2 regions of the Pseudomonas syringae pv. coryli str. NCPPB 4273 genome follow, and region 2 is predicted to be linked to the other one. Evidence: riboswitches for the same ligand, from Rfam matches in the RefSeq annotation. Region 2 holds a riboswitch; the other holds the start of a gene.
What was found. A riboswitch is a leader RNA that binds a small molecule or an ion and turns the genes downstream of it on or off. The one in region 2 is predicted to bind cobalamin.
Positions count from the first base shown of each region.

Region 1: linked by a shared signal. The riboswitch ahead of cobO (cob(I)yrinic acid a,c-diamide adenosyltransferase) and the one ahead of cobW (cobalamin biosynthesis protein CobW) in region 2 are both predicted to bind cobalamin.

Region 1 is NZ_AWQP01000022.1:18,556-23,987, forward strand. It holds gene P406_RS11075 (C40 family peptidase) at 56-601, shown strand; gene P406_RS11080 (PQQ-dependent sugar dehydrogenase) at 942-2,270, opposite strand; cobalamin riboswitch at 2,390-2,603, shown strand; gene cobO (cob(I)yrinic acid a,c-diamide adenosyltransferase) at 2,695-3,306, shown strand; gene P406_RS11090 (cobyrinic acid a,c-diamide synthase CobB) at 3,332-4,627, shown strand; gene bluB (5,6-dimethylbenzimidazole synthase) at 4,624-5,274, shown strand; gene cbiB (adenosylcobinamide-phosphate synthase CbiB) at 5,271-5,432, shown strand, end outside.
Region 2 is NZ_AWQP01000004.1:270,918-276,349, reverse strand. It holds gene P406_RS03100 (indolepyruvate ferredoxin oxidoreductase family protein) at 1-395, shown strand, start outside; gene cobM (precorrin-4 C(11)-methyltransferase) at 494-1,243, opposite strand; gene P406_RS03090 (cobalamin biosynthesis protein) at 1,276-1,725, opposite strand; gene P406_RS03085 (CbtA family protein) at 1,703-2,425, opposite strand; gene P406_RS03080 (CbtB domain-containing protein) at 2,436-2,618, opposite strand; cobalamin riboswitch at 2,718-2,932, opposite strand; cobalamin riboswitch at 2,991-3,214, shown strand; gene cobW (cobalamin biosynthesis protein CobW) at 3,334-4,398, shown strand; gene cobN (cobaltochelatase subunit CobN) at 4,402-5,432, shown strand, end outside.

The DNA of each region.
Region 1 (5,432 bases), on a different contig from region 2:
TGCGTTTTTGAGCTTCTCGGCAGCGTAAGCCGCATCCGGATAGGTTGTTGTGGTTATGTCGATTGCGTTGCGCCTGTTAGTCATCTCTGTTGCTGCGTTGCTCGGTGCTTGCGCCAGCGCGCCGCCTCCGCCCAAAGCGCCCCGGATCGTTCAGCGTCCGGTGGTCACTGCACCTCCCCAGATTCTCTCTCCGGCTGCCGAAGACGTGCTGTTTCGTGCGTTAGGGCTGGTTGGCACGCCTTATCGCTGGGGCGGCAACACGCCTGACTCCGGTTTTGATTGCAGCGGTCTTATAGGTTATGTCTATCGTGATGCGGCGGGCATTTCCCTGCCGCGTTCCACACGCGAGATGATCGTGATGGGCGCCCCGAATATTCGTCGCGAGCAATTGCAGTCAGGTGATCTGGTGTTCTTCGCCACATCGGGCGGTTCTCAGGTGTCCCACGCCGGGATCTATGTTGGCGAAGGCCGCTTCGTGCATGCACCGGCCACCGGTGGCACGGTCAAGCTCGACAGCCTCGACAAGCCTTACTGGCAGAGAGCCTACCTCAACGCCAAGCGCGTAATTCAGCCCGCCAGCCTGGCGCAGAATCGGCCTTAAGCGCATCGCGCTGATTGCTCTGCGCGCGCTCATGAGCGTCCAGAACTGCATGCCCACGCCCACGCGGAGCGCCCAGCGTTACACCTAAGTCTGCTTTTGATTCTGGCCGTAGGCCGTAGGAGCGAACTTGTTCGCGAAAGGGCCGGTATGATCGCCGAAAATGCATCTTCTGAAACACCGCCTTCGCGAACAAGTTCGCTCCTGCGCCCTTCGGGCAGAACCCTGAAAGGCACGTATTCCGGGCTCTCCAAGACTTGTGTGTAACGCCGAGTGCTGGAGCGTAGGTAGCGATGATCTCAACTATCGTGCGACGCTCTGCGTCAAACCTCTACGCTCGGCGTTACTGAGCAGCCTTGGCGGATGTCACGCGCCAGATCTTGTTGCCGACATCGTCGGCCACCAGCAATCCGCCGCGCTGATCATTGACTACGCCGACCGGGCGACCCATGGCTTTTTCATCCTTGTTGAGGAAGCCGGTCAACACATCGACCGGTGTGCCATTGGGTTTGCCGCCACTGAATGGGATGAACACCACCTTGTAGCCGCTGTGCGGTTTGCGGTTCCACGAGCCGTGCTGGCCGATGAACAGGCCTTCGTTGAACGGTGCGGCCAGTGTCTTGCCGTCGGCGAACACCAGGCCCAGCGAGGCGGTGTGTGGACCGACTGCGTAATCCGGAGCAATCGCCTTGGCGACCAGTGCCGGGTTCTGCGGCTTGACGCGCTCGTCGACGTGTTGGCCGTAGTAGCTGTAAGGCCAGCCGTAGAATGCGCCGTCCTGAACCGAGGTCACGTAGTCAGGCACCAGATCGCTGCCGATCTCGTCGCGCTCGTTGACCGCCGTCCACAGTTTGCCGGTCTTCGGTTCCCAATCCATGCCGTTGGGGTTGCGCAGGCCGGAAGCGAAGATCCGGTGGTTACCGGTAGCCGCGTCCACTTCCCAGATCGCCGCACGACCTTCTTCCTTGTCCATGCCGTTCTCGGCCACGTTGCTGTTGGAGCCCACGGTCACGTACAGCTTGCTGCCGTCCTTGCTGGCGATGACGTTCTTGGTCCAGTGGTGATTGAGCGTACCGCCCGGCAGGTCGACGACTTTGGTCGCTTGCGCGCTGATCGAGGTCTGCCCGGATTCATACGGGAAGCTGATCAGGCGGTCGGTGTCGGCCACATACAGCTTGTTGCCCACCAGGGTCATGCCGAACGGCGAATTGAGGTTTTGCAGGAAAACCGTGCGGGTCTCTGCCACACCGTCCTTGTCCACGTCGCGCAGCAAGGTGATGCGGTTGGCGCTGGGCACACCGGCACCGGCGCGGCCCATGACTTTTTCCATCACCCAGCCGCGAATGCCTTTGGAATCATCCGGTTTGGCGGGGGAATTGGTTTCTGCCACCAGCACGTCACCGTTGGGCAATACATACAGCCAGCGCGGGTGATCGAGGTTCTCGGCGAACGCAGCCACTTGTGTGCCCGGCGCGGCGACCGGCTTGGCGCCTTTTTCCCAGCCTACGGCGGGTGCGATGTTGACGGTCGGAATCAGCGTCTTGTTGGGCTCCGGCAGCTTGGGCGAGGGGCCTGTTCCATCCGAGACTTGCAGGCTCGACGACTCGCCGCAGGCAGCGAGGCCGCCGGCGACCAGCAGCAACACTGCGTAGTGGGGTCTGAGTTTGAACATGATCGATCTCCATTAACAAAGGCGTGGTCCAGTAACTGATAGAGGCACCGCCAACCCGCTAGGTTCAATAACGTTCCGCGGCGACGGTGTCGATTGACGCTCCCGGTCCAACCCTCTACCCTTCGCGGTTTGTTTCAGGTGCTCTGCAATCCTCGATTGGCAGAGTGAAACAGGGAAGCCGGTGTGGGTCGACAGATCCGATCCCGGCGCTGCCCCCGCAACGGTAAATGAGTCAAGGCTGTGCCTGACGCCACTGTGTTTCGACATGGGAAGGCGCACAGCCGGGGTGACCCGCTCATGAGCCCGGAGACCGGCCTGAATCACTCAATGACATCACGGAGGGTGATGTTCTGTGCAGGGCGTTGCCGTGCTGTCCAGTGCTGTCCTTCCGTCTGTTGTCGCCTGCCCCGAGCGGAGAACCCAGATGAACGAATCCCCCGAACGCGACGAACGCCATCTGGCGCGCATGCAGCGCAAGAAAGCCTTCATGGACCAGCGTATTGCCAGCTCGCCCAATGAGTGCGGCCTGCTGCTGGTATTGACCGGCAATGGCAAGGGCAAGAGCAGCTCGGCATTCGGTATGCTCGCCCGGGCCATGGGCCACGACATGCAGTGTGGTGTGGTGCAGTTCATCAAGGGCCGCAACAGCACGGGCGAAGAAATGTTTTTCCGTCGTTTCCATGAGCAGGTGCGCTATCACGTGATGGGTGAGGGCTTCACCTGGGAAACCCAGGATCGCCAGCGCGACATCGCCGCCGCCGAAGCCGCCTGGGCCGTGTCTCAGGAAATGCTTCGCGATCCGGCCATTGGTCTGGTGGTGCTCGACGAACTGAACATCGCCCTCAAACATGGCTACCTCGACCTCGAACAGGTGCTGAGCGATCTGCAGGCACGTCCGCCGATGCAGCACGTATTGGTGACTGGCCGCGGTGCCAAAGCCGAATTGATCGACCTGGCCGATACCGTTTCCGAGATCGGCGTGGTCAAGCACGCGTTTCAGGCCGGTATTCGTGCGCAGAAAGGTATCGAGCTGTGAACGCTTCATCATTGAGCGCATTGCAATGAGAGCCCCGCGTGATTGCCCGGCAGTATTGATTGCTGCGCCTGCCTCCGGGCAAGGCAAAACCACGGTGACCGCTGCACTGGCACGCCTGCACCGCAACCAGGGGCGCAAGGTCCGGGTGTTCAAGTGCGGCCCGGACTTTCTCGACCCGATGATTCTCGAGCGGGCCAGTGGCGCGCCGGTCTATCAACTGGACATGTGGATGGTCGGTGCCGATGAAAGCCGTCGCCTGCTGTGGGAAGCGGCTGATGAGGCGGACCTGATTCTGATCGAGGGGGTCATGGGCCTGTTCGATGGCACGCCATCGAGCGCCGACCTGGCCCGGCATTTTGGCGTGCCGGTACTCGGTGTGATCGATGGCACGGCCATGGCGCAGACGTTTGGCGCACTGGCGCTGGGCCTGGCGCGCTACCAGCCTGATCTGCCGTTCGCCGGCGTGCTGGCCAATCGCGTCGGCACGGTACGCCACGCGCAGTTGCTGGAGAACAGCCTGACCGAAGGCCTGCGCTGGTACGGCGCACTGTCCCGGGAAGTCGGCTTCGAACTGCCCAGCCGCCATCTGGGGCTGGTCCAGGCCAGTGAGCTCAACGATCTGGACGTGCGTCTGGACATGGCGGCTGCGGCGCTTGCCAGCACCTGTGAAGTGGCCTTGCCGCCGGCCGTGACCTTCACTGCGCCCGACCCGGCTCAGGTCGAGCCGCTGCTGCGCGGCGTACGCATCGCCATCGCGCGCGACGAGGCCTTTGCCTTTCTGTATGGCGCGAGCCTGGACCTGCTGAGGAACATGGGTGCCGAGCTGAGTTTCTTCTCGCCGATCCATGATCGCGAGTTGCCCGACGCCGACAGCCTGTACCTGCCCGGTGGCTACCCGGAGCTGCACCACGTTGCGCTGGCCGCCAATGGCACGATGCAGGCTTCGATCAGGGCTCACCATATTGCCGGCAAGCCGATTCTGGCCGAGTGCGGCGGCATGCTCTATTTGCTCGAAGCCTTGACCGATGTCGAGGGCGTGCGCGCCGAACTGGTCGGCTTGCTGTCCGGTGAAGCGGTCATGCAGAAGCGTCTGGCGGCGCTGGCGTTGCAAGCCGTCGAGCTGCCCGAGGGCACGCTGCACGGCCACACTTATCATCATTCGCTGACCAGCACCGAGCTGCAGCCGATTGCCCGTGGCGTCAGCCCCAATGGCGGGCGCGGCGCAGAAGCGGTTTATCGCCTGGGTCGCCTGACCGCGTCCTACGTGCATTTCTATTTTCCGTCCTGCCCTCGGGCGATAGCGGCGCTGTTCAAACCATGACCGAGCAAGCGTTCAGCCCCGAAGAGCGGGCTGCGGTGTACCGCGCCATCGCCGAGCGTCGCGACATGCGCCACTTCATCGGCGGCACGGTTGCGCCCGAGCTGCTGGCACGCGTGCTGGAGGCTGCGCATCAGGCTCCCAGCGTCGGGCTGATGCAACCGTGGCGCTTCATCCGCATCAGCGACCCGCTATTGCGCGGCAGGATGCAGGCGCAGGTAGAGGAAGAGCGTATTCGTACCGCCGAGGCGCTGGGTGAGCGAACCGACGAGTTCATGAAGCTCAAGGTCGAAGGCATCAACGACTGCGCAGAAGTGCTGGTCGCCGCGCTGATGGAAGGGCGAGAGCAGCACATTTTCGGCCGTCGCACCTTGCCGGAAATGGACCTGGCCTCGCTGTCCTGCGCGATCCAGAACCTGTGGCTGGCCTCGCGTGCAGAAGGCCTGGGCATGGGCTGGGTGTCGCTGTTCGACCCCGAGGCGCTGGCCGAACTGCTGGGCATGCCTGACGGCGCCAAGCCGCTGGCGATCATATGTCTGGGCCCGGTCAAGGAATTTTATCCCGCGCCAATGCTGGTGATGGAAGGCTGGGCGCAGGCGCGTCCGCTGCATGAGCTGCTGTACGAGAATCAATGGGGAGTGAGTCAATGAGTGTGGCGCTGTTGAGCGTCGCCGGGGTCGCGCTGGACGCGCTGCTCGGTGAGCCAAAACGATGGCATCCGCTGGTGGCGTTCGGCAACTTCGCCAGTCGGGTCGAGCAGCGCTTCAATAGCGGCGGCCGTGGCTGGCGCAGTCATGGCGTCACCGCC
Region 2 (5,432 bases):
TGGCACCGTCGTGGCTGGCCAAGCGCGATCCGCACACTGGCCTGCCGCGCAAACGTAGTTTTGGCCCGTGGATGCTGCGCGCGTTCGATGTGCTGGCGACGTTCAAATTCCTCCGTGGCACGGCGCTCGATCCGTTCGGGCGCAGCCTTGAGCGTCAGCAGGAGAGGGCGCTGATTGACCGCTATGTCAGCGATGTCGAATTGATCCTGCAGCACCTTCAGACGCAGAATCGCCACACCGCCTTGAGTCTGGCACGCCTGCCGGAACGCATTCGCGGTTATGGCTACATCAAGGAAAGCGCCATGAAAGCGGCTGCCGTGCAGGCCGATATTCTGCGCAAGAGCCTGGAAAGCGGCGAAGTGGCCGCGCCGAAGCTGTATGAGGCGGCTGCCTGAGGAGGGCAATACCGATCAGCGTGCCAGCCCAGCGTTGGCACGCTGTTCATCACGCCATGCGTCGCCGCTCGTTACTGCGATCATCATGGCGGTACTGACTACTTCGGCCTGAACAAGTGGGCATGCCCGGCGCGGTACAGCGAGGACTCGCTGAAGGTGTCATCGGCAAGTACACGTCCGACCAGAATCAGTGCCGTGCGGCGAAAGCCCTTGGCCTGTACCTTTTCCTCAATATCCGCCAGCGTGCCAACGGCCCAGTCCTGATCCGGCCAGCTGGCGCGGTGCACCACGGCAATCGGGCAGTCGGCGCCGTAATGTGGCATGAGCTCCTCGACGATCCGTTGCAGGTTGTTCACCCCCAGATGAATCGCCATGGTTGCCCGATGGCTGGCCAGACTGGCCAGTTCCTCGCCGCTGGGCATTGAGGTCTTGTCGGCATAGCGGGTCAGAATCACGCTCTGCGAAACGTCCGGCAGGGTCAGCTCGACGCCCAGCAATGCAGCGCAGGCAGCGGTCGCGGTCACCCCCGGAATGATTTCGAACGGAATGTCGAGTTCGCGCAGGTAACGGATCTGCTCGCCGATAGCGCCATACAGGCTAGGGTCTCCGGAATGCACGCGCGCCACATCCTGGCCCTGTGCGTGTGCATGCTTGATCAGCTCGATGATCTGCTCCAGATGCAGTTCGGCGCTGTTGGTCACCTGCACGGCCTGATGACCTTGCAGCACGGCGAGGGGCACCAGCGAGCCTGCGTAGATAATGACCGGGCAGCTGCGAATCAGGCGTTGGCCCTTGACGGTGATCAGCTCCGGATCGCCAGGGCCTGCACCGATGAAATAGACAGTCAATGAATTCTCCGGGGTGAGTGAGCGCGGGGAGATTATCCGCTGTGCGCAGGGCTGATTGCCAAGGCAAATGTGGCCTGCGCGCTTTTCTGCCGTTCGATCAGCAGGGTGGCCGTACCGTCTCCCAGTTGTGCCGCCAGTGCCAGGGCCGAGCCCTCGGCGACGCCATGACAGCCCGTGTTCTGGAACACCTGCGCAGAACGGTGCGTGAGGTGCAGTTCCCACGCCACCAGTTGCGCGGCGTTGAAGCACACCAGTGGCACTGCCAGTTGCCCGGCCAGCTCAAGCAGGCCGGGCTCGGTTTCTTTCAGGTCGATGGACGCCAGTGCGGTCACCCGACCAATGTCCAGCTCAAGTGCCTGCAGGCTCTGCTCAAGCAGATCGCGCAACAGCGCAGCCGAGCAGCCGCGCCGACAGCCCAGCCCGGCGACCAGAGGTGCGCCAGGTTGAAGGGTCGCTGGATCAGGCCTGATGCAGGTCGACATTGTCGGTGTGCACATCGTTTCTGCGGAACAGCCAGGCACTGATCAATCCCAGCGCGACCCAGAACAGCGCGTTGGTCAGCAGCGAGGCAATCATGAACTGCGATTCCAGAGCCTCGGGAGCCAGGCTTTCATGGACCAGCGGCTGTGGCGCGCCAAGCACATGCGGGACCAGCAGAATCGCCACACCCAGTGCTTTGAGCAGCCAGTTCTGACCGAACACCAGCAAGGCCAGCCCGGCGGCAGTCGACGCGGCAGCGCCGAGCCACCACAGTTGCCGCTGACTCAGCTCGGCGGCGGCTGTGCCTGGCAGTTCGGGTGGCAGCCCAAGGGTCGGGGCCAGCACGAACACGGCAAAACCGGCCAACCCCCACCATGCGCCTTGCACGGTGCGCCCCGGCGCCCGCAGGGTGTAAAGCCCGGCAAGCATCAGGGCGAAGCCCACCGCGACCACCAGGTTACCGCCGGTGGTGGACAGCACACGCTGCCAGCCGTTTTCGGGCTCCCAGGCCGCTTCTTCATGGGCATGGCTGTGTTCGGCCATCGCGCCGTCCGCGTGCTGATGCAGTTGCTCGGCAGGTGCGTTTTCGTAGGTCTCGGCCTGCTGGATCAGCGGCACCACCCACAGGCTTTGCAGCAGGGTCAGCAACAGGGCGGCGAGCAGGCCGGTGAAACCTGCGGTGTAGGCAATTCGCTTGAACATTGTGTGGCCCTCAATGGCAAGGAAAGGCAGCGCTGTGACGGGTATCGTGTGCCGCGTTGTGCACGGCCGCGATGTGCGAGAAACCGGCGAAGTACACCAGGCAGGCGCCGAGAAGCGCAGCGCTGATGGCGGCTGTCAGGCGTTGAGTGCGTGTAGAGCTGGGCGCGGCGGCGTGGCTGCTGATGGTCGACATGGCGTTCCCTCTTGTTGGTAATCGGCAAGTGGGCCACGCGCAAAAGAACCTGCCGGCAGACGCCGGAGGTTTCAACTGCGCCCGCCCACCGCGGGTTTGTCATTGCAAGCATATCGGGCCGGTCTCCGGGCTCGCGAGGGGCCAGGACGTCAGTGCGTCAAAGCCTGCAAGGTCACCTTCCCATGCCAGCGGCACAGTGGATCAGACCTACTCTCGCTTACCGTTGCGGGGGCAGCACCGGACTTGCTCGACAACGCGAGCGTACCGGTTTCCCGTTTCACCCCGTGAGGGGCACCCGAAACAAGGCGCACAGGAGAGCATGGGCGGCGGGGCAGCGTCAATCTGAACGATTGACCTCTCTGCAGTCACTGCGTAGCCTTGCTGATTCGAGGTTCTCCCCGGGTAAAACATCACCCAGTGGAGCTAAGACGGGAATGCGGTATAAGCCGCAGCTGCCCCCGCAACTGTAAACGGTCATGTTCATTGCACAGCCACTGCTGCGGCGGGAAGGCGCGATGAATGCGTGTCGGCACATTATTCACTGCCTGCCGCACGCCGCCGTGAGCCAGGAGACCTGCCTCGAACGGGCCACACGTGCTGCGGCCCTGGAGAATTCTCACTACAACCGGGCGGGGTGATCCGGTGGCGATCCGATCTGCGTGTCCTGCATGCGGCTCTCGTCCTGTTTGCCCGCCGCATTGCCAAAGGGCACCTGATGAAAACACTGGCCAAGCTTCCCGTCACCATCGTCACCGGCTTCCTCGGCTCGGGCAAGACCACCCTGTTGCGGCACATGCTCGACAACGCCGAAGGGCGGCGCATTGCGGTCATCGTCAATGAGTTCGGCGAGCTGGGCATCGACGGAGAAATCCTCAAGCAGTGCACGATCGGCTGCACCGAAGAAGAAGCCAACGGCCGAGTGTACGAACTGGCCAATGGCTGCCTGTGCTGTACCGTGCAGGAAGAGTTCTTCCCGGTCATGCGCGAACTGGTCGCGCGCCGTGGTGATCTGGACCATATCCTGATCGAAACCTCGGGGCTCGCGCTGCCCAAGCCGCTGGTCCAGGCTTTTCAGTGGCCGGAAATCCGCAACGCCTGCACGGTCGATGCGGTGATCACGGTGGTCGACAGCCCGGCGGTACTGGCTGGTACTTTTGCTGCCTTCCCGGATCAAGTCGATGCGCAGCGCAAACTCGATCCGAACCTGGACCACGAGTCGCCCCTGCACGAACTGTTTGCCGATCAGTTGGCCAGCGCCGATCTGGTGATCCTCAACAAGGCCGACATGATCGACGCCGAAGGTCTGGCGACGGTGCGTGCCGAAGTTGCCGAGGAGCTGCCGCCTGCGGTCAAGGTGATCGAAGCCAGCAGTGGTCGCCTGCCGATCAGCGTGCTGCTGGGTGTCGGTGCCGAGTCCGAACTGCATATCGATGCTCGCAAGACCCACCATGATCACCATGACGATGACGATCATGATGACCACGATCACGACGCGTTCGATTCGATTTCCCTGACACTGCCGCAAGCCGATGAGAAAGTCCTGCTCGATGCACTGAATCAACTGGTGGTGCAGCACGGCATTCTGCGTGTGAAGGGCTTCGCGGCCATTCCCGGCAAGCCGATGCGCCTGCTGATTCAAGGTGTCGGCACGCGTTTCGACAAGCACTTCGACCGCGCCTGGCGTACCGATGAAGAGCGTGCCACGCACCTGGTGCTGATTGGTCAGGAGCTGGATGCCGCAGCCCTGCAAGCGCAACTCAATGCTGCGATTGTCGGCTGACCCATGCATTTACTGAGAACCCAGCCCGGCGGTTTCGTACCTGACGACAATATTGCCGATCTGGGCCAGACCCCGGCCGAGCTGGTGATTCTCTGCAGCGGCGACTCCAGTCTGGCGCTGCTGGCCGAAGCCGCCCGGCAGCTCCCCGACGACTACCCCAGCCTGCGTCTGGCCAACCCGATGCAGGTCCAGAATCACGCCTCTGTCGACCTGTACGTCGATGAAGTGCTGCGTCACGCAAAGGTCATTCTGATTTCTTTGCACGGCGGTATCGGCTACTGGCGCTACGGCGTCGAGCGGCTGATGGAGCTCGCGGCACGCGGCGTTCAGGTCATTCTGGTGCCCGGTGATGACCGTCCTGATCCGGAACTGAGTGATCTGAGCACCGTGCCTGCCGTAGAACGCGACCGACTCTGGCAGTTTCTGCGTCAGGGTGGCCTGCAGAACGCGCTGCAGTTGTACAACTGCATGGCCAGTCGCTGGTTGGACCGCGATTATTCCTGGGCCGAGCCCGCGCCGCTGCCGCGCACAGCCATCTACCATCCTCGCCTGGCAAGCGCGCAGCTTGCCGATTGGCAGGCAGACTGGCTTGCCGAGCAGCCAGTGGTGGCGCTGCTGTTCTATCGCTCGCACCTGCAGGCCGCCAATACCGGTTTCATCGACGAGTTCTGTGTGCGCTTGCAGGCGCAAGGCATCAACCCGCTGCCCATTGCCGTGGCCAGCCTCAAGGAACCCGGCTGTTTCACTCAGGTGGAGGACTGGCTGGATGAGGCTGAAACCGAGCTGCTTCTCAATACCACCGGTTTCGCTCAGTCGAGTCCGGAAGCGCCGCATCTGCGTCCGTTCCGGCGCAACGTACCGGTCATTCAGGCCATCTGTGCGCAGGACAACGAGCCTGCCTGGCAGGCCAGCGAACAGGGCCTTGGCGCTCGAGATCTGGCGATGCACATTGCCTTGCCGGAGCTGGACGGACGCATCATCAGTCGGCCGATCAGCTTCAAGGACCTGGCCTGGCGCAGTGAGCGCAGCCAGTC